DNA from 2 places in the Venatorbacter sp. C2-1 genome. Region 1 is predicted to be linked to the other one. Evidence: predicted binding sites of a transcription regulator. Region 1 holds the regulator's gene; the other holds the start of a gene.
What was found. The regulator FNR, encoded in region 1, switches genes on or off when oxygen is low (the NO sensors DNR and NnrR bind a similar motif). The targets are predictions, from matches to a motif close to TTGATNTANATCAA.
Positions count from the first base shown of each region.

Region 2: a site for FNR is predicted at 7,374-7,387, ahead of MT343_RS04165 (YdcH family protein). Genes of this name have one in related genera too.

Region 1 covers NZ_CP094879.1:2,462,927-2,479,124, forward strand. The annotation lists gene ccoP (cytochrome-c oxidase, cbb3-type subunit III) at 1-68, shown strand, start outside; gene ccoG (cytochrome c oxidase accessory protein CcoG) at 278-1,684, shown strand; gene MT343_RS10875 (FixH family protein) at 1,821-2,321, shown strand; gene MT343_RS10880 (heavy metal translocating P-type ATPase) at 2,318-4,762, shown strand; gene ccoS (cbb3-type cytochrome oxidase assembly protein CcoS) at 4,766-4,960, shown strand; gene MT343_RS10890 (sulfite exporter TauE/SafE family protein) at 4,957-5,619, shown strand; gene fnr (fumarate/nitrate reduction transcriptional regulator Fnr) at 5,705-6,472, shown strand; gene MT343_RS10900 (hypothetical protein) at 6,745-7,239, shown strand; gene ttcA (tRNA 2-thiocytidine(32) synthetase TtcA) at 7,363-8,214, shown strand; gene MT343_RS10910 (hypothetical protein) at 8,252-8,746, opposite strand; gene greB (transcription elongation factor GreB) at 8,812-9,360, opposite strand; gene MT343_RS10920 (PGPGW domain-containing protein) at 9,503-9,769, shown strand; gene MT343_RS10925 (DNA-J related domain-containing protein) at 9,808-10,428, shown strand; gene MT343_RS10930 (polysaccharide deacetylase family protein) at 10,425-11,468, shown strand; gene MT343_RS10935 (M48 family metallopeptidase) at 11,479-12,177, opposite strand; gene MT343_RS10940 (YecA/YgfB family protein) at 12,222-12,797, shown strand; gene MT343_RS10945 (substrate-binding domain-containing protein) at 12,872-14,236, opposite strand; gene MT343_RS10950 (START domain-containing protein) at 14,355-15,014, opposite strand; gene MT343_RS10955 (BolA family protein) at 15,178-15,474, opposite strand; gene MT343_RS10960 (hypothetical protein) at 15,597-16,198, shown strand, end outside.
Region 2 covers NZ_CP094879.1:920,897-937,094, forward strand. The annotation lists gene MT343_RS04120 (DUF3549 family protein) at 1-472, shown strand, start outside; gene MT343_RS04125 (YchJ family protein) at 469-930, shown strand; gene MT343_RS04130 (hypothetical protein) at 962-1,243, opposite strand; gene MT343_RS04135 (hypothetical protein) at 1,631-2,722, shown strand; gene MT343_RS04140 (D-alanyl-D-alanine carboxypeptidase family protein) at 2,975-4,126, shown strand; gene MT343_RS04145 (YbeD family protein) at 4,288-4,560, shown strand; gene lipB (lipoyl(octanoyl) transferase LipB) at 4,560-5,195, shown strand; gene lipA (lipoyl synthase) at 5,197-6,159, shown strand; gene MT343_RS04160 (TorF family putative porin) at 6,290-6,964, shown strand; gene MT343_RS04165 (YdcH family protein) at 7,030-7,269, opposite strand; gene MT343_RS04170 (response regulator) at 7,415-8,554, shown strand; gene trxC (thioredoxin TrxC) at 8,557-8,994, opposite strand; gene MT343_RS04180 (GlxA family transcriptional regulator) at 9,056-9,994, opposite strand; gene MT343_RS04185 (MBL fold metallo-hydrolase) at 10,086-10,856, shown strand; gene dsbD (protein-disulfide reductase DsbD) at 10,858-12,684, opposite strand; gene ispB (octaprenyl diphosphate synthase) at 12,713-13,681, opposite strand; gene rplU (50S ribosomal protein L21) at 14,091-14,402, shown strand; gene rpmA (50S ribosomal protein L27) at 14,490-14,750, shown strand; gene cgtA (Obg family GTPase CgtA) at 14,838-16,028, shown strand; gene proB (glutamate 5-kinase) at 16,086-16,198, shown strand, end outside.

The DNA.
Region 1 (16,198 bases):
GCAACAACGCTGAAGCCAAGATCCACCTGCTGACCACTTACGTTTACTCGCTGTCTCATCAGCAGTAAGCGCAGCAAGACCCCGGTCAGGCAAAACCAACCGGGGTTGAGCTAAGGCAATAAAAACAGAAAAAAGCGGCTTAAAGCCGCTTTTTTCGTTATAGCGACAGGCAACAAGCTATATAATTGCCGCGTTATATAGAGCGCTGTGGGGCCCTGCTCCGTCTCTGGTTTCGCAAAGCGCCGTCATGCACATCCAACCAAGGTGATTTGCCGTTATGAGTAATATTCCGGTCAAAGATGTCACACCAAAAACCCAAAGCATGTATGAAAAACGTAAGAAAATTTACGTTCGTGAAATTGAGGGTTTTTTCCAGAAATTACGTACATGGTCGCTGTGGGCGTTAATGCTCGGCTATTTCGGCAGTGCCTGGCTTAACTGGGAAGGCCGACAGGCCATTCTGTTTGATCTGCCGGCGCGCCAGTTTCATATTTTTGGTATTACCTTCTGGCCGCAGGATTTTATGCTGCTGTCGTGGCTGTTAATTATCTGCGCTTTTGGCCTGTTCACCATTACTAACCTTGCCGGTCGTATCTGGTGTGGTTACACCTGCCCGCAGTCGGCCTGGTCATTTATTTTTATGTGGATTGAAGAGCGTACCGAAGGTACCCGCAACGCCCGCATGAAACTCGACAAAGAACCGATGAGCGCGAGCAAATTCCGCAAAAAAGCCCTGAAGCATACTTTGTGGATGATTATCGCCATCTGGACCGGCATCACCTTCGTCGGTTACTTCACCCCGATCCGCGAACTGGTACCGGATTTCTTCACCCTGAACATCGGTGGCTGGGGTTTATTCTGGATTGCGTTTTTTACCGCGGCCACCTACATCAATGCCGGCTGGATGCGTGAGCAGGTCTGTATTTATATGTGCCCTTATGCGCGTTTCCAGTCGGTTATGTACGATCCGGATACCCTGGCCGTTTCCTACGATGTTAACCGTGGTGAACCACGTGGCAAACGCAGCAAAAAAGCCAAGGAAGAAAGCGACACAACCCAGCTTGGTGACTGTGTTGACTGCTCCCTGTGCGTGCAGGTATGTCCGACCGGTATCGATATCCGTGATGGTCTGCAATACCAGTGTATCGGCTGCGCTCTGTGCATCGATGCCTGTGACTCCATTATGGAAAAACTGGATAAGCCGAAGGGTCTGATCCGTTACACCACCGAAAATGAGCTGGAAGGTAAAAAGACTCACTTCTTCCGTCCGCGTCTGGTCGGTTATGCCGCACTGCTGCTGATTATGATGGGCGCATTCATGTACGCCATCGGCACCCGCACACCGTTCAAGCTGGATATTGAACGTGACCGCAGCGCGCTCTATCAGATGACCGCCAACGACACCGTAACCAATGCGTATACGCTGAAGCTGATCAACATGTCGCAAAGCCCAAAAACCTACACTCTGAGCCTGGATGGTCTGGAAGGTATGAAGATGGATGCGCCAACCACTCAGTTTCTGCGTGTGAACGAGCTGAAAGAAGTGCTTCTGACCATCGAAATTGATCCGGAAGAAGTGCATATGCCAGCCAGTAAAGTGGATATTGAATTCGTCATCACCGATGCCGATACCGGTGAAGAAGTGGCACGCGAAGAAAGCCGCTTTATTGCCCCACGCAATTAATCTGAGGAAAAGATTCGCCTCCGCGAAACCATGACCCGTGTCAGCGAATCTGACAAATCCAAACTGGAGACTGACCGCCCAAGTGGTTAAACTTGGGCGGTTTTTTTTATCCCGCCTGATGCCGATTGAGAAGTCTATGAACACCGAATCCAAAGAACACGCTCCCTGGTACAAAGAACCCATGGTGTGGCTGGTTGCGGGCCTTCCGCTATTGGCTATCTGCTGGGGTTTTGTGATGCTGACACTGGCCCTTGAATCCAAAGATTCCCTGGTCAGCGACAGCTACTACAAAGACGGCGTCAGCTACACCGAAAACGTCGAAGCCGATGCCCATGCTGCCCGCCTGCAGATCAAGGCCGATCTGACGTTCAGCGAAAACGAAATCCACCTGGCCCTGAACGGCTATCTGGATGAAGAACCTGCAACCCTGCAACTGCAGCTGATTCACCCTACCCTGCAGGAACGTGACCTGACCGTGCTGCTGCAACGCCTGGGCGATGGCCACTATGCCGGTGTCAATGAACTGGTATTGCCGGAACGCCGCCATATCTGGCTGCTCAGCCACGAACAGCAGTGGCGTATCCGTGGTACCGAACTGATTGAAGCTGACAAGGTTATTAACTTACACGCCAAATGAATGCCCATTCAGCCCAAGAGCGCTGTTTTCACTGTGGTGAAGCCACCACCGAAGGTGAGCGCTGGTCAACCCTGATTGATGGCCAACGGCAGCCGATGTGCTGCCCGGGCTGCAAAGCCATTGCCGAAACCATCGTCGCCAGTGGCCTGAAAGACTATTACCGCCACCGCACCGAACTGCCGGAACTGTCGCCGGCTGAACTGGAAGACAGCGATCTTTCGGCGCGCGAATCCCTCACCCTGTATGACAGCGAAGCCCTGCAGCGGCGCTTTGTCGCCCATCTGAGCGGCAACCAGCAAGGCGAAGCGGAAGCCACGTTTATCATCGACGGCATCAGCTGTGCCGCCTGTGCCTGGCTGATTGAGCACCGTATCAGCCAGTTGCCGGGCGTAAAAAACGCTGTACTTAACCTGTCCAACCACCGCCTGGTGGTACGCTGGCAGTACGACCAGATTGCCGTATCCAGTATTGCCGAGGCGATTTACCGCCTGGGCTACAAAGCCTCGCCGTTTTCTGCCACTGAACAGGAAGAGCAGCGCCATCGCGAGGGTAAACTGGCGATCCGCCGTCTCGCGGTTGCCGGTATCGGCACCATGCAGGTGATGATGCTCGCGGTGCCCCTGTATGTAGGCATGGCTGAGCAATACGAATTTTTTATGCGCCTGGCCTCAATGGTCATGACCCTGCCGGTGGTGCTGTTCAGCGCCCGGCCGTTCTTTACCGCTGCCCTGCGTGATCTGCGCACCCGTCATCTGACCATGGATGTGCCCGTATCGCTGGCCATTGTGCTGGCATTCTGTTCGAGCATCTGGAGCACCATGAATCAGGGCGTCGAGGTGTATTTTGACTCGGTCTGTATGTTTACCTTCTTCCTGCTGCTTGGCCGTTTTCTCGAAATGCGCGCCCGTCACCGGATGGGGAAAGCCGGTAATAATCTGCTGACGCTGCTGCCCAATATTGCGTTAAAGGTTGGTGACGACGGTGTTGAGCAGGTTATTGCCAGTGAAGACATCCGTATTGGTGACGTGCTGCGTCTGAAACCCGGCCATGCCATTCCCGCTGACGGAGTGGTGATCGAAGGCCGCAGCTCGGTTGATGAAGCCGCACTGACCGGCGAATACCTGCCCATCAGCAAGAAAGCCGGTGATCGCCTGATCGGCGGTACGTTTAACGTTGAAAGCCCGCTGCTGATGAAGGTCACCGCGACCGGCGCCGAAGCGCAGTTATCGACCATCATGCGCCTGATGGACCGTGCCCAGCAGGAGAAGCCGCGCGCTGCGCTGCTGGCCGACAAAATTGCCAGCCACTTTGTTGCGGCGGTGCTGATCATCTCCAGCTCGGTCTTCACTTTCTGGTGGCTGCAAGGCGATGAACACGCCTTTTTCATCGCCCTCAGCGTGCTGGTTGTAACCTGCCCCTGCGCCCTGTCGCTGGCTACGCCAACGGCTCTGACAGCCGCCACGGCCGCACTGCGCGAACGCGGATTGTTAATCAGCAAAGGCCATGTGCTGGAAGTTCTGCCACAGATAAACCGGGTGGTATTCGATAAAACCGGCACCCTGACCCAGGGCAAACTAACCCTGGAGCAGGTCGAACCTCTGGCGGATCTGGATGAAACTCAGCTGCTGGCCCTGATCGCCGGCCTTGAGAAACACTCAACCCATCCGATTGCCCGTGCCTTCCGCACCATAAAAGCGGCTGCCGTAGAGAACACCGAACAAACCGCCGGCCAGGGCATCAGCGGCCAGTGGAACGGGCACACTCTGCGCTTTGGCCGCGCCGATTATGCCTGGCCAGCAGCCCCCCTGACGGAGCCCGACAACAAGGCCGCTGGCCAGTGGCTGCTGCTCGCCAGTGATCAGCAACCGCTGGCCTGGGTGCGCCTGAATGACAGCCTGCGCCGCAACGCTGCGTCAATTGTCAGCGGTCTTCAACAACGCGGTATCGCCGTGTCTCTGCTGACCGGCGACCCCGGCGCATCCGGTCAGGTGGTGGCGGATGCACTGGGCATTACCGACCTGCAGACCGGCGTCTCGCCGGAACAGAAACTGGCCGCAGTGCGCGCCTGGCAGCAGGCCGGTGAGCGGGTCATGATGGTCGGCGACGGTATTAACGATGTGCCGGTACTGGCCGGTGCTGATATTGCTCTGGCCGTTAACGAAGCCACCGATCTGGCTAAGACCAACGCCGATGCCATGCTTACCAACGGTCGTCTGGAAACCTTACTGACCGCTCTGGATGGTGCCACCAAGACGCGCCGTATTATTGCTCAGAACATCGGCTGGGCTTTGCTGTACAATCTCATCGCATTACCGGTGGCAGCGGCAGGTTTTGTTCCGCCCTGGGCCGCTGCGATTGGCATGTCATTCAGTTCGTTACTGGTGGTCACCAACGCCCTGCGCCTGAATCGCCTGCCGGCTCCTGACTCCTCTGAGGTTTGATCGATGGATATCATTTACATCCTGGTACCGCTGTCTTTACTGCTGATCGGCATTGCCGTGCTGATCTTTTTCTGGGCGGTGAAGAGCGGCCAGTTTGAAGACATGGAGTCCCCCGCCCACCGCATTCTGTTTGATGACGATGAGCCGATAAATCGCCGTCAGGACGACAGCGATCAAACCCCATCTGACAAGCCATGATTGAACCCCTGTCGCTGCTGACCGCCTTTCTGCTCGGCCTGTTTGGCTCCAGCCACTGTCTGGTGATGTGCGGGGGTATTGCTGCGGCTATTGGCAGCAGCGCTGGAACTCAGCGTGTCCGGGTGACGCTGCTGTTTAACACCGGGCGCATACTGAGCTACAGCATCGCCGGGCTGATAGTCGCCAGCGCAGGTCTGTGGCTGCAGAGCCAGCACCAGTGGCTGATGCTGATCTTGCGGACACTGGCCGCGCTGATGCTGATACTGATGGGGCTCTATATTGCCCGCTGGTCACTGATGCTGACCCGTATTGAGCAACTGGGCCAGGGAATCTGGAAACACCTGCAGCCTCTGACCCGCCGTTTTATGCAATCTCCGCGTGCGATTGATCGTCTGTGGCTGGGCATGCTCTGGGGCTGGTTGCCCTGCGGCCTGATTTACAGCACGCTGAGCTGGGTTGCCGCAAATGGCCAGCCTTTGCTGGGAGCCGCTGCGATGTTCGCCTTTGGTCTGGGTACCCTGCCAGCCCTGTTTGCCAGCACACTGGCGGCCAATGTACTGACGCCGTTTCTGAGCAACAACCGCGTGCGTCAGGTTGCCGGGGGATTACTGATCGGATTTGGTTTGTGGACGGCAGCATCGGTCTGGTTACTTTCTTGACAGATCGCGCGCTAATGCCGAACATAGCCGCAACTGCTGCACTTGTTACTTACTCCGACACCGGGGTTTCACTCAGGAATCAGTCATGAAAACGACACATGTTGCGCCTGCTCCACTGCGGGGCACTCAACCACACTGCCAGACCTGCTCACTGAATGCGTTGTGTCTGCCATTGTCCCTGAACGATTCCGATATGGAGCGCCTCGACGATATCATCCGCCGTGGCCGTCCGATCCAGAAAGGTCAGCTGCTGTTCCAGCAGGGCGAAGCGTTTCAATCCGTATTTGCCGTTCGCACCGGAGCCCTGAAAACCTACACTCTGGCGAGTAACGGTGAAGAACAGATTACCGGTTTTCACCTGGCCTCTGAGCTGGTTGGCCTGGCCGGTTATGATAACGGCAACTATCCGTTAACCGCCAAAGCGCTGGAAACCACCACCGTCTGTGAAATTCCGCTGCAGCAACTCGACAGTCTGGCCGATGACCTGCCGGATCTGCGTAAGCAGCTGATGCGTACCATGGGCACCGAAATCCGTCATGATCAGAACATGATGTTGCTGCTCAGCAAGAAAAACGCCGAAGAACGCGTAGCCTCTTTCCTGATTGATATTTCCCAGCGTTATTCCCGTCGTGGTTTTTCGGCCAGTCATTTCCGCCTGCCGATGTCGCGGGTGGATATCAGTAACTATCTGGGCCTCGCGGTAGAAACCATCAGCCGCGTGTTTACCCGCTTCCAGAAGAACGGCCTGATCGAAACCCAGGGTAAAGAAGTGATTCTGCAGGACCCCGATATGCTGTATGAACTGGCCGGCCTGAATACTGAAAAAGAGTGTGCCGCTCACCCGCAAGAGTAAGCCGCTCACCCGTAAGCAAAAAAACCGGCCAGAGGCCGGTTTTTTTATGCCTGCCCTCTTATGCCTGTTTTCTGCTTATGAACACTTATGCAACGCCCTCTGGTACGGGAAATGCTTTTACCAGAATAAAGGCTGAACAGACGTTATTTTTCTGGCGCCGGTATCCAGGCTATCTATTGGCAATTGGTATAAAACCGCAGCAGATAAAATAATCTGATCTAAGATTGCAGAAACAGCGTCATTCAGCCGATATGACGTATAAGGAGGTGACCATGGGCATCTGCGCAAATGAACTGACCCGCTGGGTAATCCAGCCAACCCTGCAACGCATCGGGGTTAGTAACCCGATGGCCAGCACCCTGCTGCTGGCAACTGCGGCTCAAGAATCGGCTCTTGGATCGCATCTCAAAGCCGCCGGTCAACGGGCTCTCGGCATTTACCGCATTCACAGCCTGACCCACCGCCATGTATGGGACGCTTATCTGGCACAACAGCCTGAACTGGCCAGCACCGTGCGCGGCCTTGCCAGCCAGCATGATTTTCTCAGTCACCCTCATGCCGAGCTGACCACCAATCTGTCTTATGCCACCGCCATTGCCTGGTTTATCTATGCCCGCAATGATGATTTTGTTCTGCCCGCCGATGCAACCGCAGAACAGCTCGCACGTCTGTGGAAACGTTTTTACCATCCCCGCAGTGGTGTCAGCATTGAAGAGTTCTGTGCCAGTCTCGGTGCCGCCACCGCCCTGCTCGACCGTGCAGCCTGAGCAGGCGTACCTTTTCTCAAAGTCCCCGAACAACATTCCTTTTTAACTGCCTGACCTGCGCAGGCGGTTCCTTCACCCGATGCATTCTGCTATAAAGCGGGCGCAATTATTCAGGGTGTTTTTATGATCGAATCCGCTGCCGAGCGCAAAGAGCAACTCGAGTTCAACAAACTGCAGAAGCGCCTGCGCCGCAATGTCGGCAAGGCCATCGAAGACTACCGCATGATCGAAGACGGCGATAAGGTCATGGTTTGCCTGTCCGGCGGTAAAGATTCGTACACCATGCTCGATATTCTGCTGAGTCTGCAGAAAAGCGCACCGATTCACTTTGATATCGTGGCGGTGAATATGGATCAGAAGCAGCCCGGATTTCCTGAACATGTGCTGCCGGAGTATCTGAGCCAGCTGGGTATTGAGTATCACATCGTCGAGAAAGATACCTACAGCGTAGTGAAAGAAATTATTCCGGAAGGTAAAACCACCTGCAGCCTGTGCTCCCGTCTGCGTCGTGGCACCCTGTATGGCTTTGCCGAGAGTATTGGCGCCAATAAAATCGCTCTTGGTCACCATCGTGACGACATCATCGAAACCCTGTTCCTCAATATGTTCCATGGTGGCAAGCTCAAGGCCATGCCGCCGAAACTGCTGAGTGACGACCAGAAACACGTACTGATCCGTCCGCTGGCTTATTGCAAAGAAAAAGACATCGAGAAATTTTCCCAGGCACGGGGCTTCCCGATCATTCCGTGCAACCTGTGTGGCTCACAGGAAAACCTGCAACGTCAGAATATTAAGATGATGCTGGAACAGTGGGACAAGGAGCAGCCGGGACGCAGTGAAAATATCTTTGCCGCTATCTGTAATGTGGCGCCGTCACAATTGGGCGATACGCAGCTGTTTGATTTTGTCACCCTGCAGGATAAGCAGGACAAAGGTCATCTGTTTACCCGTCTGGATGTGGTTCAGATCGACTGATCTGACTGCTCTTTTTGGCTGGCAAAAGAAAAGGCGGTCATAAACCGCCTTGCAACATGCTGGTGACCAGCAGCTGATAATCCCCCGGCCCTTTCACAATAAACTCCATCTTATAACGCCGGTCGGTAATGATGGATTCGGCCATTGCCGTCAGGTGACAAGCATCAGGACTCAGTTGCGGCTGTGGCATCTGCAGATGAACCTGATACTGTCCTTCCAGCTCTTCTACCCGCACCGTTGAGATCGCCTGAGTTTCACTGCCGGCAATGCCTTTACGGATCCACTGCAGATAAATGCCATGCGGGCCTTTCACACTAGTACGGACAACGCGGATGTACCCCTCTCCGGCGTCAGACTTCCACGGGCAGACCCGCTGTACCTGATCAATCCAGACCGGCATTTTATAGACGCCGGCAAAGGGCCAGGTTTCGCCTTCGGCGGCTGCTTCGTTCTGCATCCCGGCGTCGGTGGCCAAGGCTGTCAACGTCAGAAAAGCCAACAGCAAAGCCATGATCGTGCGTACTGATATCATAATGATCCTCCTGCCATTAAGCCTAGCAGAGGTCAGCTTTCATGCTGTTGCAGAAGGCAGATACATCAGGCGGAGAAAACGGCCTGATTACTGCCGCCGGCATCCCATTCAGGGCGCTGGTAAGATACGCTGAGGATGTAAAAGGTTTCTTCTCCTTTCGGCAGGCGTACGGTCACTTCATCATCGACACGTTTTCCCAGTAATCCCCGCGCCAACGGCGCATCAACGCTGATATAGCCGCGTTTGAGATCAATTTCATCCTCGCCCACCAGACGGTAGCGATGAACCTCGCCATCATCGTCTTCAAGTTCCAGCCAGGCGCCAAAAAAAACTTTCTGCGGATCAGCCGGCAGACGATCGACCACCGTCAGAATCTCCAGACGCTTCAGCAGGAAACGGACGCGACTGTCGATCTGGCGTAATCGGCGTTTACCATAGATGTATTCCGCATTTTCCGAGCGATCCCCCAGCTTGGCGGCATCTGAAACTTCCTGCGTCACTTTTGGACGCTCAGTGCGCCACAGGTAATCATATTCCCGGCGTAAGGCCTGCTCCCCCTCCGGGGTAATCAGATGGCTGCGTTTCGGCAGCGGCTTTTTTTCCTTCTCACTCATAAACAACGGCCTGTACCAAAAGATTTCATGGTTTCGCAACACAGTCATGTCAGGGTGTCAGCATGGGCATGCCTGAACAACAACGTACAGCATTCCTCCAGAACCGGGAAAACCGGCAAAAACATCCGGGTGATGATGCAGAATGATCAAACGCAGTTTTAAAATGGTGACCGGTATTCTGCTGTTGCTGCTGGGAATTATTATTACGCCAATGCCGATTCCGCTTGGCATTATCCTGATCATTCTGGGCCTGTCTATGCTGGTATCGACTATCCCCAGAGTGCGCACATTTCTGCAGTTTCTGCGCCGTCGTTATCACGTGTTTTCGCACAAGCTGAACAGCATTAAACATCGCCTGCCGGCATTTGCGCGCCAGCTGATTGAAGATACCGACCCGGACCAGCCCTGAGGCCTCCCCGGTAAACCACCCTGTGCTAGCATAAGAGCATGAACTCAGATGCCCTTTCTCCTCTGGCGGCCAGCAACAGCGCCATCGACGATTTCGCTCCCCTGCTTGAACTGCTGAGCCTGTATCTGGCCGACGGCCAGAGCCACAGCGAATACGACGTGCTGTGCTGGCTGCAGGCACCCGAACAGGGAATTTTCCGCCCCGACGCTCTGCGCGATTCACTCACCATGTTCCGCAGCCATTTTATTCTGATGCATTGCCTCTACCGCCTGCAGCAGCAATGGGCTGATGAGCAATCTGCCCTGCTGGAAATCAGCGCACTCAGTATCCGCCGCTCGCCCTGGCCCGATAACGCCCGCAACACCGAGCTGGCCGAACATCAGCCGCTGGCACAGTATTACCTCGATCTCAGCCAGCTGAATACCGCTCAGGAAGAGGTGGATGAACTGCTGCGCTGCTTCTGGCAAAAGATGTTACAGCCCGAACAGGAAGATCGGGACATTGCTGAACTGGAACTCAGTAAGCCCGTGACAGGGGCAGAGATTCGATTACAATATCGCCGCCTGGCGATGCAGCATCATCCTGACCGTGGCGGTGATGAAACCCGTTTCCGCACCATTCAGGCGGCCTTTCAACGACTCAAGCACCGGTATTCATGATTAAGTTTTCTCTCCCGTTTGTTCTCTTCGCACTGTTTTTCTCTGCATCGGTACGCGCCCAGCTGGTGATTCTGCAATATCACCATGTGTCGGCCAACACACCCGCATCGACCAGTATCAGTCCGGAAGGTTTTGCCGCTCATCTGCAGTTGCTGGAGCAGGAAAACATGCATGTGATTGACCTTGGTCAGGCGCTGGCCAAGATCCGCGCAGGCGAATCCTTACCGGAAAAATCCGTCGCCATTACCTTCGACGATGCCTACCGCTCGGTGTATGACAACGCCTACCCGCTGCTGAAACAACGCAACTGGCCCTTTACCGTATTTGTGAATACCAATGCGGTGGATGAGCAACACGGCGTGGTAATGGACTGGAAGCAACTGAAAGAACTACAGGATAACGGTGCTCTGATTGCCAACCACAGTGCGGATCATCCTTATCTGATTGAGCGCCCGGAGGGCATGACACTGGATGCCTGGCTGACTCAGGAAGTGGCGGAGCCGGAAGCGCGTCTGCAGAAAGAACTGGGCACCAGCCATAAGCTGCTGGCCTACCCTTATGGGGAATTTGATCTGGAGATTATCGATTGGCTGGCAGCGAACGGTTACCTTGCTTTTGGTCAGCAGTCCGGACCGGTAGGCCCTATGTCTCATCCGCAGGCACTGCCGCGCTTCCCGGCCTCCGGTATTTATGCCAACGTCAAAACCCTGAAAACCAAGCTGTACACCCTTGCCCTGCCGGTGCCGCCAACCCAGCTGATCGAGCCGGTACTGGCGGCAGAGAATCCGCCAACCCTGGCCATTCATTTCCCGGAAGTGGATTTGCGTCCGCGCCAGATTCAGTGTTTTGCCAGTGGTGAAGGTGCAATCAGCACGCAGACAGAAGCCGATAACGGCGTGGTCAACCTGACCGCCCGTGCAGAAAAACCCATTCGTGGCGGCCGCAGCCGTTATAACTGTACCGCTCCCAGCGTGCGCCATCCGGGCTGGTATTACTGGTATTCGCAATTGTGGATTAACAGCGCAGTGAAATCGCGCTGACAGGCAGACCTCAGAGCAAACGGCGCGACAGCTGATTTAACAGTTGCTCGCGTTGTTTCCAGTCCGGCAGACACTGGGTCATCAACGCTTTAAAGCCCGCGCCATGATCAAAGTGGCGCAGATGACACAACTCATGCACTACCACCAGTTCCATCAGCTCCGCTGGCAGCTGCATTAACGCCAGATTCAGGTTGATATAACCGCGCTGCGACAGGCTGCCCCAGCGGGTACGCATCTTTTTAATACGCAGCTGCGGGCGGCGCACATCAAACTGGCTGAAGAACGGCCACCAGCGTTCAATCATCTGCGGATATTCATGCCGCGCCTGCCCGCGCAGCCAGTTATCCAGCGCCTGCTGCGTTTGCGCAGGCGTCCAGCCCTCAGGCACCCAGACCGCCTGTTCAGCGACCATAAACTCGCCCAGAGCACTGCTTTTAAACGGTAATTCGCGTCCGCGGATCAGTACACTTTGCCGGGCTTCCTGTTGTCGTGCCAGCACCTCGCTGCGGCGCTTCAGCAGCCAGTCATGATTGGCATTCACAAACGCCAGCACCTCCGCCTTGGGATACCCCAGCGGGATGCGCAGATCCACCTCACCCTCGGCATTCACCAGCATACGCATGCTCTTACGCCGCATCGCTGAGAGATGCACAGCGACCTGCTCGCCGCCGACAGTCAGCCAGAATTGTTGTTTGTAAGATTTCCGCACGGTCTCAAGCCTGTTAGGATTAGCGCCAAATTCAGGAGTAGCGTATGTCCGACCTCAATAGTATCCCATCCCTTAATGAAGACGAACTGGAAACCCTGGGCGTACTGCTCGAAGACGAAGCCGAACGTCAGGACAGTTTCGATTTTTTCGCCGTACACGGCCTGATCACCGCGTTAATCGCGGGCCCGGTAGAGTTCAGTGTTCAGCAGGTGTGGGACTGCGCCTTTGATGAACAACTGGGTTTCAGCAAAGCGGAGAAAGAACAGGTAAATGCCCTGTTCCTGAAACTCGCCAAAGAGATTCAGGCATGGCTCGACTCCGGTCAGGATTTCCCGGTTCCGGCCGACCTGACACTGGTCGACGAAGAAGAAGAGCCACCATTGGAAAGCTGGGCCATGGGTTTTATGACCGGTGTGCTGCTGCAGGAAGAACAGTGGTACGCGCGTGACGAAGAAACCGTTGCCCAGCACCTGTTCCCGATCATGTATGCCTCTGGTCTGTTTATGGACGAGCCGGAAATGGAAGACATCGACGATGACATCGACCTGTCCAATCAGATGTGCAGTAATATTCCTGCTGCCGTTGTTGAGCTGTATCTGCTGCTGCACGCCGAAGATTAATCCGGCGCTCAAAAGCAAACATAAAAAAGCCCGGATTTAACCGGGCTTTTTTATGCGTCTGAATAACCAGGGCATCAGGCCCCGGCTTTACGCACCCAGACTTCCACCCGGCGGTTTTTATTGCGACCTTCCATACCATTCACGGAAGCAACCGGCAGGTTTTCACCGTAACCAACAGAATTTTTCGGATAGATACCGTAACGTACCAGCTCGCGGCGCACTGCCATGGCGCGCAATTTAGATAATAACTGCGAACGTTTTTCGGTTTTCTTTTTATCACCAAAACCAATCAGCACAACTTCAGCTGAACCGTTAGCGTGCAGAAAATCGGCCAGACGCTCCAGATCCTTCAGAGCTTTGTTATCCAGCTTGGCACTGCCTTCCTGAAAGCGGAAGTTAATGGTCAGACGCTTGGCATCGGAAGTCAGCTGACGGAAATCTTCTGGCAGCTCGTCGTAAAACTCAGGAATAACAGCTTTCAGCTCCTGCGAAATAAAGCCGGTATCGGCCACAATTTTCTGGCCTGCATCCTGTAATGAAAAATCAATAAATTCTTTAACATAATCATTGGCAGGTTCGTCGTCGGTGTACATAAAGAGACGACGTGCCAGAGCATAATCTTCGGTTGCTACCGTCAGTTTATTAGGCAGTAAAGATTTGGCGCTGCCATCCGAAACCGACAATAACCGGGCAGAACGCACTGAAGAAAGCCCGACAAAACCAATACCGGCCGAGTCTGCTGCAACCCGGTCTGATAATTCCGCATTGGATTCAAAACGTTCGGCACCGGCAATTAAGTTACGCTCACCTAAAACCATACCGCTGAAACTGTCCCAGGTACCCGATTTATCGTCACGGGCATACACATGAATCGGGCCGGGTTTACCACCCACCTCTGACCAGTCGCTGTAACCGCCGGAAAAAATTTCGGCAATTTCTTCCACACTCAGATCACTGACCGGATTATCCGGATGTACGATGATCGCCAGACCATCAATCCCGATAATATGTTCACTGCCCGGACTGCGCATATTCGCCAGCGGCTGCAACAGGTTGAACTCTTTATCTTTAATCGGCCGGGAGGCCGCAGCAATATCAGCACTGCCTGCTGCCAGGCCTTTAAAACCGGTACCGGAGCCGTGTGCTGCAATTTTTACCGTTACACGGGTACGGGTCGCCGGGTAAAAACCGCTGACTTCGACCTCGTTATCAATGCCGGAGTTTTGCACCTCAATTTTCTCAGCACCCTTTTCCTGCAACCAGGCTTTTACCAGATTCGGGGCTAATTCGGCACCAATGGTGTTCGATCCCTGTACAGAAAAAAGGTTAATTTCACCATCAACAGGCAACCCGTCAAAACGAGCGATCTGCCCGGCATGAACCGTTACAGCAAAAATAAAAGTCAGTACTGAAGAAAAGAAATTGCGCCAGAAATTCATAGGACTTACTTCTGAGTTTAAATTTGGGCGCGATTGTATGACGCTTTTATGACAATGCAATGACAAATATCAGGAGTTGCGGAACAGCCAGCAATTGCACAGGCGCAATAAAAACCTGTTACTCCCCGCTGGCAATATCACGAATGTGTGGCAGGCGGCTGCTGACATAGGGTTCTTTGGCCACCATTTTGCGCATATTTTTCAAGGTGTAGTATGGCGAATCCACCACCATACTGTTCGCCAGCCAGGCCGGAATGCCACCCGCCGGATCGGCGTGAACCTGATAAATCACGGTAACCCAGCCATCGCCTTCCGGGCGGAATTCCCAAAAGCCTTTCATATTGGTTATGCGGATAAAATCATCGTTGGCCGGAAACACATCGTTACGCACCTGCATATCAACGTGCACCGAATAATCATCAGCCTGAGTGAGAACACTGTAGATAACGCTGTCACGGTCTTTTACTGGCCAGGGTGCTTCCGTCACCATATAAAAAAGACGCTCGTGCTCAGAAACCTGTTCGATCACTTCCAGAGCCCGGCAGTGGTATATCCATTCAGGGCCGGCTTTATTATCTTCGATTAATGCCACCAGCGCCGACAGGGTTGTCTGCAAACGCATTTCACCACGGAACTCGCGCATATCAGACTGCTCAGCCGCACGGGTATACACAATAATCTGCCGCTTGCTGTCTTCTTTTGCCAGTTCCCAGTCAGCCATACAGGCCTGACTTACCATTAAAGACGCTATCACCAGCAGACGAGTAACCAACCACATAAATAGATCCCGCTATGCTTTATTGCAGGTGGAGCATGCCTGCACTTTGATTATCACTGTAGGTGCACATCAGCCAAAATCGTACTGGCAATAACCGCAGATTCACAGCGAAGGCCGGCCCGGAAGCCAGCCCGCCACTATCATGCCCCCGGGACAGCTCCGGTCAATGACCGCCCTGACACTGAGGCGACGGCGGCACGGTCGCATCCTGCCACTCCTGCGGAGAATAAAGATGCAAAGCCAGAGCATGTACCGGCCCGGTCAGCTCTTCAGCCAGCAGCTGATACACACGCTGATGACGGGCAACAGGCCGTTTGCCATCAAATTCCGCACTGACCACAACCAATTTGAAATGTGATTCAGTAGCAGGCCCGGCATGCATGTGGCTTTCGTTAAGGATATCGAGGTGCAGAGGGGATAAAACGGCAAGTTTAGCGGCGATGGAGTCAGCGGTGTTCATAATCAGTCCATAAGAAAAATGACAATAATGGCTACTATAAAACAACCACGGACGGTTGCACAAAACCTATGTAAACATATACAGTACCGGACTGAATTTGAACCACCAGACGGAAGCCAATCATGCAGGATATCGATACCACCAGCACCCAATCTCTTGTTGACCGTTACTACGAAGAAGAGAAAGCAAAACGTGAACGCGAACAGACCCTGGCCGCTTTTACCATGCGCATGGACGCTAATGATCTGGCCATGCTTAACGTTATTGCCCGCCGCTTCCGCAAGAACCGCGATGAAATTGCTCAGGAAGTGCTGTCCAACGCCCTGATCGATCTGTTTGCCCGTTTGGATGCCGGCGAACGCAAGCTGCTGGCCCGCGATGCCGATGAAGCTGCCCGCTCACTGGCCGATGAAATCGCCGAAGAAAACGGCATTCACAGCGTTGAGATCAAGACCGGTGTCTGGGCCAACCACGACCGTCAGATCACCAAAATTGAGCGCAAAAAAGCCAAAATGCAGGAATCCGGCAACCGTCCGCAAAGCAACAGTGCCGATAACGATGATGCAGATGCAGATGCTGATGATGAAGCAGCAGCACAGACTGGTAACCAGGCGGATAATCAGCCAATGACTGCACAGAACGACAGTGCTCCGGCTGTAACGATGACAACAGAGCCGGAAAACACAGACCAGAGCACCGAAGAAACAACTGAACACAAAGAAGA
Region 2 (16,198 bases), 1.5 Mb from region 1:
GCGCAACGTGGTGCTGGGCTTCCTTGAAAATGCCGCACCGGGTCAGGCGCTGACCTCCGCGATTAACGACAGCCTGTCACAGGTGGTGGCAGGCGGTGCTGAGGTGGCCGATCTGGCAGCCTTTGCCCGTGCCTTATCGCACAGTGTTAATGCCGATCAGCGCGTGCTGTTGCTGCAGTTGCTGCTGCAACATCCGCACAGCCGTTCGGTCGAGTTGCTGGCCGCGCTGGGCAGCCGTTGTTGGCGTGATCTGCAGGGTGGACTGCTGCTGGCTTATCTCGAATGTCTGGCGGTTAACGAACAGGGCATCAGTGCCTTTAATGCGCTGGTTGCCGACCTGCTGGCGTTGCCGGGTATGCGCGAGCGCTTTATGGAAGTCTTCCGTTCTCCGCAGCGCAGTGAATCGCTGGCGCAGGCGATTGGTCAGCTGTTGTCGCTGGCGCGTCAGGGTGACCGCGGGCGTCTGCAATGAGCAGTCAGGCAGAAGCTCTTTGCCCCTGTGGCAGTGGCCGTCTGTATGGTGACTGTTGTCAGCCGTTGCATCAGGGACAGCCTGCTGCAACCGCTGAAGCCCTGATGCGCTCGCGTTACACCGCTTTTGTCTTTGGCTTGCAGGAGTATCTGCTCGAAAGCTGGGACAGCCGCACCCGCCCGGCAGAATTACCGCTGGATAACGATACCCGCTGGTTTGGCTTAACGGTGCATGATTCACAGCAGGATGGCGACAGGGCGACGGTCAGTTTCAGTGCGCGTTTTTGTGAAGGCAAAGACTGGTTCTGCCTGAGCGAGGTTTCTGCTTTTGCTTTAGCGGCCGATGGCCATTGGCGTTATGTGGATGGTAAGGCTGATTTTCAGCCGCTGCAGCCGGGGCGTAATGACCTTTGCCCTTGTGGCAGCGAGAAAAAATACAAGAAGTGTTGCGGCGCCTGACACTGATATCGGGCGCCGGATAAAAGGCCTGTCAGGATGGTTGCTGCGGACGGGTCATGCCTTTTAACAACATGCCCCAGACCATGGCAAAAGTGCCAAGCACAGACAACAGCATCATCAGATTGACCAGCGTGCTGTGGCGCTGATAGTAACTGCTCTGTGGTTGCGGCTGATCGGCACAGCGGGCATTGATGAAGTCGTAAAAGCCACCGCTTTGGCTGCATTCAGTCACGGCCGACATTTCGATTCCGTACAGTGTTAGCAAAATAATGCCGGGAACGGCAAATAACAGTGAACCGAGGCGTAGCCACATGGTTTTTTCTCCGCGTATTACAGGTGAATGACAGATGGAACTTGACATCAGAGGGCGATTCTTTGCATCTTACCAGCCTCGGGCCTGTTCACACTAATTGAATCAGGCCTGCTGAGAGCCAGTTTTCCTCAGAACAAGGAGAGAGGACTGATATTAGCAGGCTAAATGAATGACGAACGACGAGGTTTATGGGAGAAACCGGCCTCAGCCCGAAGGGTTATGGCTAAAAATTACTCATGCCGCGTTGCTGTTCGCTCGCTTAACCTGTTAGGCCACACTCTCAGCGCCTTGCCTGAGATATTTTTAGTCGATAACAGGCCTGTTTAATCAGTATGAACAGGCTCCGCTTATGCCCGACAAAACGATAACAAAATAAAGCTGCTCATTATGAAACGACTGATTACCGTAACTGCTCTACTGCTGGCCATGAATTCCCAGGCCGCTACCCAGAACCTGGATCAGCTGCTGAGCAGCATCAAAGCCGATATTGCTGCACAGCGTTTATCCAGCCCCGCAGGCAATAACGCGCTGGAGCGTATCGACGCTTTCCGTGAGCAGGCTCCCTATGATTTCCGTGTTGTGCCACTGGCCTATCAGTGGGGCGAAGCCTATGTGGCGCTGGCAAACAAAGCCATCGCAGCCAAAGAGTACGATAAGGCTCAGGGGTATCTGGATAAAGTCTGGCTGGTAGCAGCACTGACTCCGGGGCTGGAAGAAAGCCAGGATAAACTGGATAAGCTTTATAAAGGTGCACCGAACGTGGTTGCCCGTGCTGAAGAAAAAGGCCCGAGCAAAGAAGAGCTGGCGCGTCAGAAACAACTGGCCGAAGCTGCAGAAAAAGAAAAAGCCAAGGTAGAAGCCGAGCGTAAGCGTAAGGCGGAAGAAGAAAAACGTCAGGCTGCGGCGGACAAGAAGAAAGCCGAGCAGGAACGTCTGCGTCGTCAGGAAGAGGAACGTCAGCGTCGTGCTGAAGCGGAAAAAGCCGAAAAAGCAGCCGCTGCAAAACGTCTGGCTGATGCAGAAAAGGCCAACACTGCTAAATCTAAAGCTGATGCCAAACCAGCGGCTAAAGCTGCTCCTGTTGTCGCCGTGGCTAAACCCGTAGCGCCTAAGCCTGTGGTAAAAGCCAGCGCCGGCAGTAATGAAGTTTCTGAGTTGTGGAGTGAAGCGAAAGAAGATACCGCGCCTATGGCCAGCTATCCGGTTTCAGCCGAGCAGATTGCCAGCCGTGACCGTGATATCGCCGATAGTCTGCAGCCGGTCTGTAAAGCCATTCTGGATAACGATGCATCGGTGGTTGTTCATACTCAGGATAAAGCGGATTACCGTTGGTTGACGGTACGCCTGACACTGTGTCTGCGCCGTCTGGATAAGTCGTTCCGTCTGCGTCACAGCTATCAGGCTGTAGCTGACAACGCTCCGTTTGTGACTTTGCACCCAACGCGTGAAGTCTCTCTGGTGCGTCAGGCAGGGGATTAAACTTACGCGCTGAAGATAAAAACCCGGTTTTTTGCCGGGTTTTTTTATATCGTTTTTTCGTCTGTGGCGATGGAACCAAACACCGGTTTTTACGGTCACTCATGGTCGGGCAGCGGCCCGGCTAATTCACCCGACAGGGGCAAACGAACATTGGAGGGAGCAGGAGCAGTCGTTACTCTTTCTGCCCCCTGCAAAAAATGTTCAGCGTGTTACAATGCGCGCCCGTGTTTACCCAACGGTTAAATATTTGTTATGCGTTATTTGCTATTGATAGTTTCTGTAATGATTTCTGCCATCACTGCTTCTGCCGTGCAGGCAGAAGTAATCGTGCCTAAAGCGCCGGATCTGGATGCCAGTGCCTATGTGCTGATGGATGCCGACAGTGGCCGCATTCTGGTTGAACATAACGCTGATGAACGTTTACCGCCGGCCAGTCTGACTAAAATGATGACCAGCTATATTGCTGTGCATGAGCTGGAACTGGGCAATGTCACTGAGCAGACTCAGGTGCCGATCAGTGTTAAAGCCTGGCGTAAAGGCGGCTCAAAAATGTTCGTGCGCGAAGGTACCGAAGTTGCGCTGATTGATCTGCTGCGTGGCATTATCGTGCAGTCAGGTAACGATGCATCCGTTGCGGTGGCCGAATACTTTGCCGGTTCGGAAGAAGCCTTTGCCGGCTGGATGAATCAGTACGCTGAACGTTTTGGTATGACCAATACCCACTTTGAAAATGCAACCGGCTGGCCGGCTGAGGGGCATTTATCTACCGCTGGCGATATAGCTAAGCTGGCGTTGCATATCGTTAAAGACCATCCGCATTATTACAAGCTGTACGCCGAAAAATATTACGAATACAACGACATCCGTCAGCCAAACCGCAACAAGCTGCTGTGGCGTGACCCTTCCGTAGACGGCCTGAAAACCGGTCATACCGATGAGGCCGGTTTCTGTCTGGCGGCTTCTGCTGTGCGTGATAACACCCGTCTGATTGCCGTTGTTATGGGCACCCGCAGCGAAGAAGCCCGCGCCCGTGAAACCCAGAAATTACTGGCTTACGGTTTCCGTTATTACGAAACCCGTAAGGTCTATAACGCTGAAGAGGTACTGCAAACCAATCCGGTGTGGCTGGGTAAAACCGAAACCGCTGATATTGGTCTGGAAAAAGAGCTTTACCTGACCCTGCCGCGCGGCATGAAAGGCGAGCTGGAAGTGAATATCCTGACCGATGAATTTCTTGAAGCCCCCATCGTTAAAGGCCAGGTGGTTGGTACCCTGACCGTCAGCATGGAAGGTGAAGTACAGGCTGAGCGTCCGTTAATTGCGCTGTCTGATGTTGAAGAAGCTGGTTTCTTCGGTCGTCTGTGGGGCAGTATCAAGCTGTTCTTTGCCCGCCTGTTTGCCTGATTGAACGCGGCAGATACGTGCCAGTCTGGGTTTTGGCTCAGGCTGGCTTTTGTGTTTCTGGCTGCTGAATAATGTGGCGTCTTTGGCCAAAGTCCGATGGCGCTTGAATTTCGTATGGGTTACAACCATATAAGGCTCTGATGTACAGAGAGGCCATAAACGTGAGTCAGCCTGAAGCTCCAAAAATTGAATTCCCCTGCGCTAACTATCCGGTAAAAATTCTCGGTCATGGTAAGGATGACTATGTCGAGGTTGTACTGGAGATTGTGCGTATTCATGCGCCTGAATGCGATGTTGAACGCATTCAGATCCGCAACAGTTCCAATGGCCGTTTCCGTGCCCTGACCGTATATATCACGGCCACAGGGATCGAACAGCTGCAGGCTTTGCACAAAGACCTGCTGGCCCATGACTATATCCATATGGTGATCTGATGACGGCTGTGCTTGTGCGTGAGCTGGGCCTGCAGGAATACACCCGCGTGTATGACGATATGCTGGCCTTTACCGCCGCGCGCGATGAACAGACAGCTGACGAGCTCTGGTTTCTGCAGCATGAGCGGGTGTTTACCCAGGGGCAGGCCGGTAAGGCCGAACATGTACTGATGCCGGGCGATATCCCGGTGGTGCAGAGTGACCGTGGCGGGCAGGTTACCTATCATGGGCCGGGCCAGCTGGTGGTCTATCTGATGGTGGATATCAAACGCCTTGGCTGGGGACCGCGGGCACTGGTGTCGGCAATTGAGCGTGCGATCGTGGCCACTCTCAGCGAGTGGCAGATTGATTCTGCTCCGCGCGAAGATGCGCCGGGTGTTTATGTCGGTGAGCGCAAGATTGCCTCACTTGGGCTGCGTATTAAAAATGGCCGCTCCTTTCATGGCCTGGCTCTGAATATCGATATGGATCTGGAGCCCTTTCAGCGTATCAATCCCTGCGGCTATGCCGGCATGCAGATGACGCAGATGCGCAATGAAACCGATCTGCCGCTGAGCATTGAGGCGGTGATTGCTTCCTTACAACAACAGTTGCTGGCTGAATTGAGTGCCGGCAGCGATGCGCCCGGAGCGTGATATGACAGATAAGGCGAAAGTGGTTCAGGGAGAAAAATTACGTGGTGCTGAAAAGGTCGCCCGTATCCCGATCAAAGTCATCCCTACCGAAGAGTTGCCGCGTAAACCCGACTGGATCCGCGTGCGTATTCCGGCCTCACCGAAGATTAACGACATCAAACAGAAGCTGCGCAAGCACAAGCTGCACACCGTGTGTGAAGAGGCCAGCTGCCCGAACATCGGTGAGTGTTTTGGTGGCGGTACGGCAACGTTCATGATCATGGGCGATATCTGTACCCGCCGTTGTCCGTTCTGCGATGTGGGCCATGGCCGGCCGAATCCGCTTGATGTGGATGAGCCGATCAATCTGGCTACCGCCATTGCCGATATGGGCCTGAAATACGTGGTGATAACCTCGGTAGACCGTGACGATCTGCGTGATGGCGGCGCCCAGCATTTTGCTGATTGTATCCGCCTGACCCGCGAGCACAGCCCTGCGATTCAGGTTGAAACCCTGGTACCGGACTTCCGTGGCCGTATGGAAATTGCCCTCGATATTCTCAGCGAAACGCCACCGGATGTGTTTAACCACAATCTGGAAACCGTGCCGCGTTTGTACAAAGAATGCCGTCCGGGTTCTGATTACCAGTGGTCTCTGACGCTGCTGAAAGAATATAAGGCCCGCCGCCCTCAGGTGGTGACTAAATCCGGTCTGATGCTTGGCCTGGGCGAAACCAACGAGGAAGTGATTGAAGTGATGAAGGATATGCGCGCGCATAACATTGATCACATCACGCTGGGGCAATATCTGCAGCCGAGCAAAAATCACTCACCGGTTAAGCGTTTTGCTACACCGGAAGAGTTTAAAGAGCTGGGTGATATCGCCAAGAGTCTGGGTTTCCTGCGTGTGACCAGCGGCCCGCTGGTGCGCTCGTCTTACCATGCGGATCTGCAGGCGCAGGGGGAAGACGTTGGCGGATTGTAAAATGCTGTGGGCCGTGATTCTGTAGCGGCTCTTTCTGTGAACGTTATTGGATTGTGAAACGCTGGGCGATGATTCTGTAATCGCTCTGTGGTAGACAAGGGGTTCCTGTTTAATTCACTGAGGGAACCCCATGAAACGCACTACATTGCTGGCCATTCCGGCTTTTTTGGCACTCTCGTCTGCGGCATCCGCCGCCACTGTGACGTATAACGCCGCTTTTGTCTCAAACTACCTGTTCCGTGGCCTGAGCCAGACTGATGATGGTCCGGCCTTGCAGGGTGGTGCAGATGTTAAAAACGGTAATGCCTATGCCGGTGCCTGGTTCTCCAATGTTGATAAGCCAGACGGCGCCGAAGGTCTGCCGGTCGAGATGGACGTGTATTTCGGCTACAACAACCAGTTCGATGGTTTTAACCTCGATATGGGCGTGCGTACTTACAACACCCTGTTCGATGTGGGTCGTGAAGAAACCGAATTCAAACTGGGTACCAGCCCGGCCAAGGGTCTGTCTGTCAATATGCACCGTGGCGTAAAGGCTCAGTACTGGTATCCGGAAGTCACTTTCGAAAAACACCTGCCGCAGCGTCTGTACCTGGACGTAGCCGTTGGTATGTGGATGGTGGATGACGCTGACGATAAAGCGCTGACTGCCCGTGTTGAAGTGGCCCGTGATTTCCCCGAATTCCATAAGATTGATCTGTTTATCGCTGCTGACTTTATCAGCGATGACACCCCTTATGGCGACAATAACGATAAAGACGATTCCGATCTGAATTTCGTTATCGGTGTACGCAAAAACTTCTGATAAGTGATGCGTTACCCACAAAAAAGCCCGGAAAATCCGGGCTTTTTTGTGTCTGGCGGAAACGCTCAGGCGCTTTTCAGCATCGCATACAGGTCGTCCTTCAGATGCAGACGGCGCATTTTCAGGCCTTCCAGGCGCTCATCGGAGGCCGCTTCAACGGCTTCTTCGATTTTACGTACTTCGCGGTCAACTTCATGGTACTCGTCAAACAGACGGGCAAAGTGACGGTCTTTCATTTTCAGGGAACGGATCTGGTCGCCCATGTCCGGAAATTCGCTGTGCAGGTCGTGGTGTTCAATTGTCATTATCAGGCCTCCTTTTGCAGATGCTTTCAGATTGCCTGCTCTGGCAGAAAGCGTCTTGATACAGATCAGGCGAATCCCTGTCGTTTGCAGGGGCTTTGCTATAGTTGATGCAGATCAAATCGTTAATTATTTCAGGGAGAGGGATATGAGTTGTAACAACGTTGCGCTGCTGGATGATGAGATCAGTATGGTCAGGTTGCTTGAGCGCGCGCTGGATAACTACGATGTTCAGTCCTTTACCGATCCGGAAGGGTTTCTGAATGGTCTGCGTCCGGAGACGGACTGTATTCTGCTGGATATTCAGATGCCGGGCCGTGATGGCTATGAAATCTGTCGTCTGTTGCGTGCCCGTGAAGCAACACGCCATACGCCGATTCTGTTTGTCTCCGGTCAGAGTGATCTTGACCAGCGTCTGCAGGGGTATGCTGCCGGGGCCGACGATTTTATCAGTAAACCTTTTAATATTGACGAGATGCGCGCCAAGGTTGAGCGCGCTCTGCTCAGCAGTGAGCAGCGGGAAATCCTGCAATCATCGGCCGATTATGCCCGCCAGGCGGCGTTTGAAGCCATGACTCACTCGGCGGAGCAGGGGGAGATCAGTCGCTTTATCGAGCAGGTTATGGGCTGTAAAAACCGCCAGCAGCTGGCCTCTGTACTGATTGCCAGCCTGAAAAACTTTGGCCTGAATGCTGTTTTGGCTTGCTGGACGGGGCCGGAGTTCTGTTTTGTCTCGCATGCTGAGCAGGTGCGGCCATTGGAAGCGGAGCTGTTGCTGAGCTGCCGCGAAGGCGCGCGTATTATCGAGCTGGAAAAACGCATGATAGTGAACTTTGGTAATGCATCCGTGCTGATCAAGAACGTGCCCTGGCAGGAAGAGGCACGTTATGGCCGGATAAAAGATCACCTGTGCGTTCTTATGAGCAGTGTACATGCAAGGCTGCAGTCGCTGGCGACTGAGCACAAACTGCATCAGCAACAGACGCTGCTGAATGCACTGGACGATGTGGAATATGCCCTGCAGCATTTGCAGCAGCGTCAGGATCAGGGGTTAAACAGTGCGCGTGAAACCGTGCAGGAGCTGGAGCTGGAGTTGTCTGAAGAGCTGCTGTTGCTGAATCTCGATCCGGATCAGGAGCAGCATCTGACGCAGCTGGTGCGTAATCATATGGGTCAGCTGGAGCGCCTGTATCGTAACTGCGCAGATGTCACCGGCCCGCTGCAGCCGGTGCTGCAGGCGCTGGCTGATATTGCCGGAAAGCGCCTGCCTGACAGAGACTCTGTCTGAGATCAGTGAATTTTACTCAGCGCCGCCTGCAACCACTGTTGCAGCTGCGGTGCCGGTAAGGCTCCGGCCAGACGGTCAATTTCTTTTCCCTGATGATAAACAATCAGCGTCGGGATACTGCGGATGCCGAGTTGCGCGCTGGTTTGCTGCGCCTGTTCGGTGTTTACCTTGGCAAAGCGCATCTGTTGTTGCATCTGTCCGCACAGCTGGGTAAATACCGGCGCCATCATCTGACACGGGCCGCACCAGCTGGCCCAGAAGTCCACCACTACCGGCAGATCATTTTTCAGCAGAAAACGCTGAAAATTACTGTCGTTCAGTTCCACCGGATGACCGTTGAATAAGGGCTGTTTGCAGCGCCCGCACTGGGCCTGCAGCTTTTGTTGCTGATCTTCAGGGATGCGGTTAATGGCGGCACAGGATGGGCAGGTGTAATGCATGATGGAATCTCCGCGAGAATATGCCATCTATATGCGTCTTCGGTAATGAAGTTTCAAGGGCTCAGCCGAATTGCCGGCGATACTCACCTGGTGTCAGGCCGGTCAGCTGGCGAAAGCTGCGGCGCAGGCTGCTGTCATCAACAAACCCCAGCATATGGCTGATTTCGCTGATGCTGCGGTTGCTGGTCTGTAACTGATCACTGACCTGATTCAGTTTGATCAGCCGCAGCAACTGTGCGCAGGTCATTGTGCTTTCCTGTTTAACCCTGCGTGCCAGTGTGGCCGGGGTTAGGTGCAGATGGTCGGCCAGCGCAGAGGTTTGTACCTGTTGTGCCGGAGTTTGCTCCACCCACTGGATAATGCGGCGTAACAGCTCGCTTTGTTGCAGTAACAGGGGAAGTTGCTGAAAAGGGTTGTTCTGTTCATTCGGTCGCGGCAGCACCATATAGCGACGGATCTCTTCGGCGAGAGCAGCACCGCAGTGGCGGCTGATCAGCTTCAGCGCGATGGGCAGATAGCCGTTAACTCCCGAGGCCGTTGCCAGATGCTCGTCAAACAGGCAGCTGTGCTGCAGGCTCCAGTGAACCTGTGGAAAAGCCTGACTGACTGTATCTTTCAGCCACCAGGTTGTTGTGGCGTTGTGCTGATCCAGACGTCCGCTGCGGGCAAGCAGACAAACGCCGGTACAGTAGCTCCATAATTGTGTGTTGTCCGGCAGCCGCTGCAGGGTGTTAACCAGCGCCTGGTCACTTGCCTGTATGACCTGATGACGATCACGCCAGGCACCGGGGATAAGCAGGGCATCCGGTGGGTTTGCCGCCAGTGCTAGAGTGTCGAGCGTCTGACCATTGGCAACCGGCAATGCACCGCCGGGTTCACTCAGCCAGGTTATACGGAATTGCCGTTTGCCGAGGCGCAGATTGCAGGCAGTCAGCAGGTCGGCAAAGGCGAACAGGCCGGCAGGGATGCAATCAGGGTAGAGCAGTAATCCAATGTTCATCTGCTTAAAAATGTCTGTTTTATGTCGATTCTTGCCATGCTAGCGCGTGCAGGCCCCCTCTACAATGCCCTTACTCAGAGAGGAGAGCGCTATGAAAATACGACAGATTCGTAATGCCACCATGATTGTTGAGCTGGGCGAAAAGCGCATTCTGGTGGACCCTATGCTGGCTCCGAAAGGGGCGATCCCAGCGTTGAAATACGCAACTTTCAGCCGTCGGCGTAACCCATTGGTTGAGCTGCCGGATGACAGCCCTGACTGGTTGAATGAAGTGACCCATTGTCTGATTACCCATTGCCAGAAGGGGCACTTTGATCATCTTGACCGGGCTGGCAGCCGCTGGCTGCGTGAGCGCGGTATACCAGTATTCTGTATGACTGGAGATGCTGATTTTCTGCGCAGTAAGGGGCTGAACGTTCAGCCGCTGCAAAGCGGAACACAGTCTTTTCTGGAAGGCGAAATTACACCGGTTCCCTGCGTGCACGGCCGCGGGATTGTGGGCAGCATGATGGCCCATGGCTTTGGTTACCTGATTCGCTATCCGCAGGAGCCAAGTCTGTATATAGCAGGTGATACACTGCTGACAGCTGAAGTGAAACGTTGTCTGACGGAGCAGCAGCCGCAGGTTTCGGTGATTCCGGCAGGAGGGGCACGGTTTGATATTGGTGGCGATATCATCATGGGACAGGAAGAAGCACTGGAAGCCGCACGCCTTAGTCAGGGAGTGGTGGTGGCAAACCATCTGGAGGCTCTGGATCACTGCCCGGTGACACGCCAGTCACTGACACTGGCAGCACGTCGGGCAGGTATTCTGGAACGCTTACATATTCCGCAGGACGGTGAAGAACTCTGCTTTTCTTGAGTCAGGGTTGAGTAAGACCGGCGGCCTGAACCTTCTGCAGGAAGGCCGCTTTGTCCAGCTCTCCGACAATACGGGCGGATTGCATTTCCTGCTGCTGATTGAAAAACAGAATGGTTGGCGGGCCGAAGATCGCGTGCTTCTGCATAAAGGCAATCTGCTCGGCGCTGTTATCGGTGACGTCGAGCTGCAGCCAGAGGACGTTCTTCATCATCTGCTGCACATCGGGCTCGGCAAAGATTTCTTCTTCCATCACTTTGCAGCTGATGCACCAGTCGGCGTACAGATCGAGCATCACCGGTTGCTGGCTGGCAGCAATCCGGCGCTCGATATCGGTAACGGAATCGCTGCGGTAGAACGCTGAGCTGTGCGCTGTTGTGCTGTTAGTGTTAACCGCAACCAGACCGCCGCTCAGTGGTTGCAGCGGGTTGCTGTTACCCTGTAATACGCCGATAAAGGCGCTGATGCCGTAGAGTAAAAATACCCAGGCCAGACCTTTGACCAGCCGCTGTATGCCGCTGGTGGCCGGTTCCAGTGCGCCCAGGCTGATGCCGTAAAACAGGGCCAGCAGGGCCCACAACAGCAGGCTGACGCTCTCGGGCAGGATGCGGCTCAGCAGCCAGATGGCAACGCCCAGCAGCAGAATGCCAAAGAATGCCTTGATCTGGTTCATCCAGCCGCCGGCCTTAGGCAGGAACGAAGCGCCGGTGGTGCCGAGCACAATTAGCGGTGCGCCCATACCGAGGCCAAGCGCCAGTAATGCGCTGCCGCCCAAAACGGCGTCGCCGGTGGTGCTCAGATAAACCAGCGCGCCCGCCAATGGAGCAGACACACAAGGGGATACCACCAGAGCGGAGAGAACGCCCATGATAAAGACGCTCAGCCACTGACCGCCTTTCTGGTTCTGATTCAGCTGGTTCAGACGATTACGCAGGCCAGAAGGCAGTTGCAGCTCATACAGGCCAAACATGGCCAGTGCCAGCAGCACAAAGAGAACGGCAAACAGAATCAGTACCCAGGGTGTTTGCATCCAGGCCTGAATATTGGCTCCGGCACCCAGCAGGCCTACGGTCAGACCGGCGGCGGCATAAGTCAGCGCCATACCGAGGACGTAGATGGATGACAGCATAAAGCCACGGCTGGCGGAGGTATTCTTCTGACCCAGAACAACCGTGGTCAGGATGGGCACCATCGGCAGCACGCAGGGGGTAAAGGTCAGACCGAGGCCCAGCAGAAAGAACAAACCAACAACCGCGCCCCAGGAGCGGTTGCTGAACCAGCTGTCTGCTGCGCCGTTTGTTTGGTTGTTCGCTTTGTAGTTGCCAGTGCTGTCTGTGACACTGTTGCCTGACGCCGTATCGGAGTTGGCATTGGCCGTTGTGTTTTGTGCAGCCTGAATATCGGCCTGAGTAATGGTCAGGCGAGAGCGCTGCGGCGGATAGCACAGGCCGGCGTCGGCACAGCCCTGGTGGTGCAATACCAGTTCACCGGGCTGAAACCGGCTCAGGTCAAAGCGGGTATCCAGCTCACCATAAAATGCAGTGACCAGACCAAAGGCTTCGTCTTCTTTCTCTTTACCCGGATGCGAGTAGTACACCGGGTCGGCCTTCAGCTCACCCTGCTGGATAAAGATGCGGTGCTTGTAGAGGTAATAGCCATCGGCGGAGTGCCAGCTGGCGTGCAGCTGGCCATTATCGATCAGCGTGGTCAGCGGAAAGGCCTGTTCGACCGGCAGAAAGTCCGGCTCGTCGTTACCGGTCAGGCTGTCCAGCAAGCCAGCCTGCGCGGGCAGCCAGAACAGAGAAATACACAAGAGTAACCACTTCGCCACAGATAACCTCCGGGTCATTGTCCGTCTGTCAGGTATTACGCTTCACCGCCAGTAACGCCAGCGCACGCAGGGCCTCTTTGGCCTCTGAATCCGGCAAAAGTTGCAGGTGCGCCTGAGCGCGGTCAGCACAGTCATAGGCTTTCTGACGGGTGTATTCCAGCGAGCCCAGTTCGCGTACGGCATTCAGTACGTCGGCCATATCGTCAAGGCCGCCTTTGCGGATCGCCGAGCGGATCAGGCTGCGCTGTTGTTCGTTACCATGAGCCATGGCGTGAATCAGCGGCAGGGTTGGCTTGCCTTCGGCCAGATCGTCGCCGACGTTTTTACCCATGGCTTCGGCATCGCCTTCGTAATCCAGCACGTCATCAATCAGCTGGAAAGCCATGCCCAGTTCCTTACCGTATTCCTGCATGGCCCGGCTTTGCTCGGGAGTGCATTGCAGCAGAGCGGCAGCAGCATGGGTTGAGGCTTCAAACAGCATCGCCGTTTTGCCATGGATAACATCCATATACTGCGCTTCGCTGGTGTCCGGGTTCTTTACGTTGGTGAGCTGCAGTACTTCACCCTCGGCGATCACGCAGGTGGCATTCGACAGGATGCTCATCGTTGGCAGTGAACCCAGTTCAACCATCATGGTAAAGGCACGGCTGTACAGGAAGTCACCGACCAGTACGCTGGGAGCGTTGCCCCATTTGGCATTGGCGGTCGGGTTGCCGCGGCGCATGTCCGAGGTATCGACCACGTCATCGTGCAGCAGGGTGGCGGTGTGCAGAAACTCAATCACGGTGGCCAGCTTAACCGCTTGCTCGTTGCACTGGCCGAATGCTTTGGCGGTCATCAGTACCAGTAGCGGGCGAATGCGTTTGCCGCCGCTGCTGACAATGTAGTCGGCGATCTTTTCAACCAGGGGAACGCGCGATGCCAGTTGGGTATGGATCAGGCGATCCACCGCCTGAAATTCGTCGCTGACGACAGCGAGAATATCTTGTATCTGCATGAATTAAGGGCCTTATAAAAAACGGCGCTCGACTCCGGCGGAGCTTGCAGGCAGAACCGGAGCGGCTGAAGGCGTGCAGTGTAGCGATGTACTGGAAGGGCTGACAACGATAGCGGGTGAAAAAGTCAGTTTTTGGCCGCCTGAAACCGGCTTTTCAGCATATTTTTACTTTTTGGCCTGTAATTGCCGTCGCCGCTGGCCGGGAGTTTTCGCTGCTGATGTCAGCCGGATGGCAGGCTTACCGCCCAATAGGATTGTGACTTGCGCGTGTGGATAAGCTGGGGTATAGTCTCGCGCCCCGAAATTCTGCTCCCTGCCATATGGAAACCAGAGCGTTGCCAGTAGAAGCAGGTCGTGAAAGTAGCAGCCAAGTAAGTGCCCGTTTATGGGCTCATGTGGAGATTACAGTATGTACGCTGTAGTAGTAACTGGCGGTAAACAGTACCGTGTTGAAGAAGGCCAGACCCTGAAAGTTGAGAAACTGGAAATCGCTACCGGCGAATCCGTTGCTCTGGAAAAAGTTTTGCTGATCGGTAACGGCGATGACGTTAAGATCGGTGCTCCTGTTGTTGCAGGCGCTAAAGTGACTGCTGAAGTCGTTGCTCATGGTCGTCACAAGAAAGTGAAGATCCTGAAGTTCAAGCGTCGTAAGCACCACATGAAGCAAATGGGCCACCGTCAGTGGTTCACTGAACTGAAAATCACCAGCATCGCTGGCTAATTATCTGAATTAAGTCCGGGGTCCGTGCCGGTTTGCCAAACCGCCGCATCCGCAGTGTTGCAGTGACCCCAAAACAGGAGAAAAGCAATGGCTCACAAAAAGGCTGGTGGTTCTACCCGTAACGGTCGTGATTCCGAGAGTAAACGCCTTGGTGTCAAACTGTTTGGTGGTCAGGCTGCAAAAGCAGGCAGCATCATCGTTCGTCAGCGTGGCACCCGTTTCCACGCTGGTACCAACGTTAAAGTTGGCCGTGACCACACTCTGTTTGCTACTGCAGACGGCGTTGTTACCTTCGAGGTAAAAGGTCCGGAAAACCGTAAGTTTGTAAGTATCGTTCCAGCCGCTTAATCGCTGCACGACTTACCCGAGCGCCCTGGCTGCAAAGTTCACTTTGAAGTCAGGGCGTTTTTGTTTGCATTCAAGAGGATATAAGGCATGAAATTCGTCGACGAGGCGCGAATTACCGTTCAGGCGGGCAAGGGCGGCAATGGCTGTATGAGCTTCCGTCGCGAAAAGTTCATCCCTAAAGGTGGCCCGGACGGTGGTGACGGCGGTGATGGTGGTTCGGTTTTTCTGGAAGCCGATGACGCCATGAACACCCTGATCGATTACCGTTACACGCGCCATTATCAGGCCGAAAACGGTAAGAACGGTTCCAGCCGTAACTGTACCGGTTATAAAGGTGCTGACCTCTATCTGAAAGTTCCCGTCGGCACGACGGCTATTGATGAAGACACCGGTGAAACGCTGGGCGATCTGACTGAACATGGTCAGTTGCTGATGGTTTCCCGTGGCGGCTTCCATGGTCTGGGCAATACCCGTTACAAATCCAGTACCAATCAGGCGCCGACCCAGACCAAACCGGGTCAGCCGGGCGAATCACGCAACCTCAAGCTGGAGCTGAAAGTGCTCGCTGACGTAGGTTTGCTGGGCTTGCCGAATGCCGGTAAATCGACCTTTATCCGTGCGGTTTCTGCAGCCAAGCCCAAGGTGGCGGATTATCCGTTTACCACGCTGGTGCCGAATCTGGGTGTGGTATCGGTCGAAGCGCACCGCAGTTTTGTGGTTGCCGATATTCCGGGTCTGATTCCTGGCGCCTCTGATGGTGCTGGTCTGGGTACCCGTTTCCTCAAGCATCTGGTGCGTACTCACTTATTGCTGCATATCGTCGACATGGCACCCTTCGATGACTCCGATCCTGCGGAAAACGTACAGGCCATCAGCAACGAGCTGGAGCAGTTTTCTCCTGGTCTGGCGCAGCGTGACCGCTGGCTGGTGCTGAATAAGCTGGATCTGGTGCCGGAAGAAGAACGCGAGGCGCGTTGTCAGGACGTTATCGACCGCCTGCAGTGGCAGGGGCCGGTATACCGTATTGCCGCGATTAACCGCGAGGGTACGTTTAAAATCAGCTGCGACATCATGGAATACATTGAGCAGCGTCGTTTACGTGCCCAGGAAGATGAAGAATTTGCCGAGCAGTTACAGGCAGAGCGTGCACAGGTTGAAGCCGAAGCGCGTGAGCATATCGAGTATCTGCACGAGCGCCGTCGTCAGCAGCGCGAGCTGGATCAGGATTACGATGATGATGACGATTACGACGTGGAAGTTATTTATACCCGCGAATAATCGCGGCTAACCATAACGCTCGAAAGAGTAGTCGCAGAGAGCAACAGGCAGAAAGCAATGACGGCTGTGGAGTGGCAGGAAACCCGGCAGAAGCTGGCGCAACAGAAGCGCTGGGTCATTAAAATCGGCAGCGCGCTGCTGACCAATGATGGCCGTGGTCTGAATCGTGA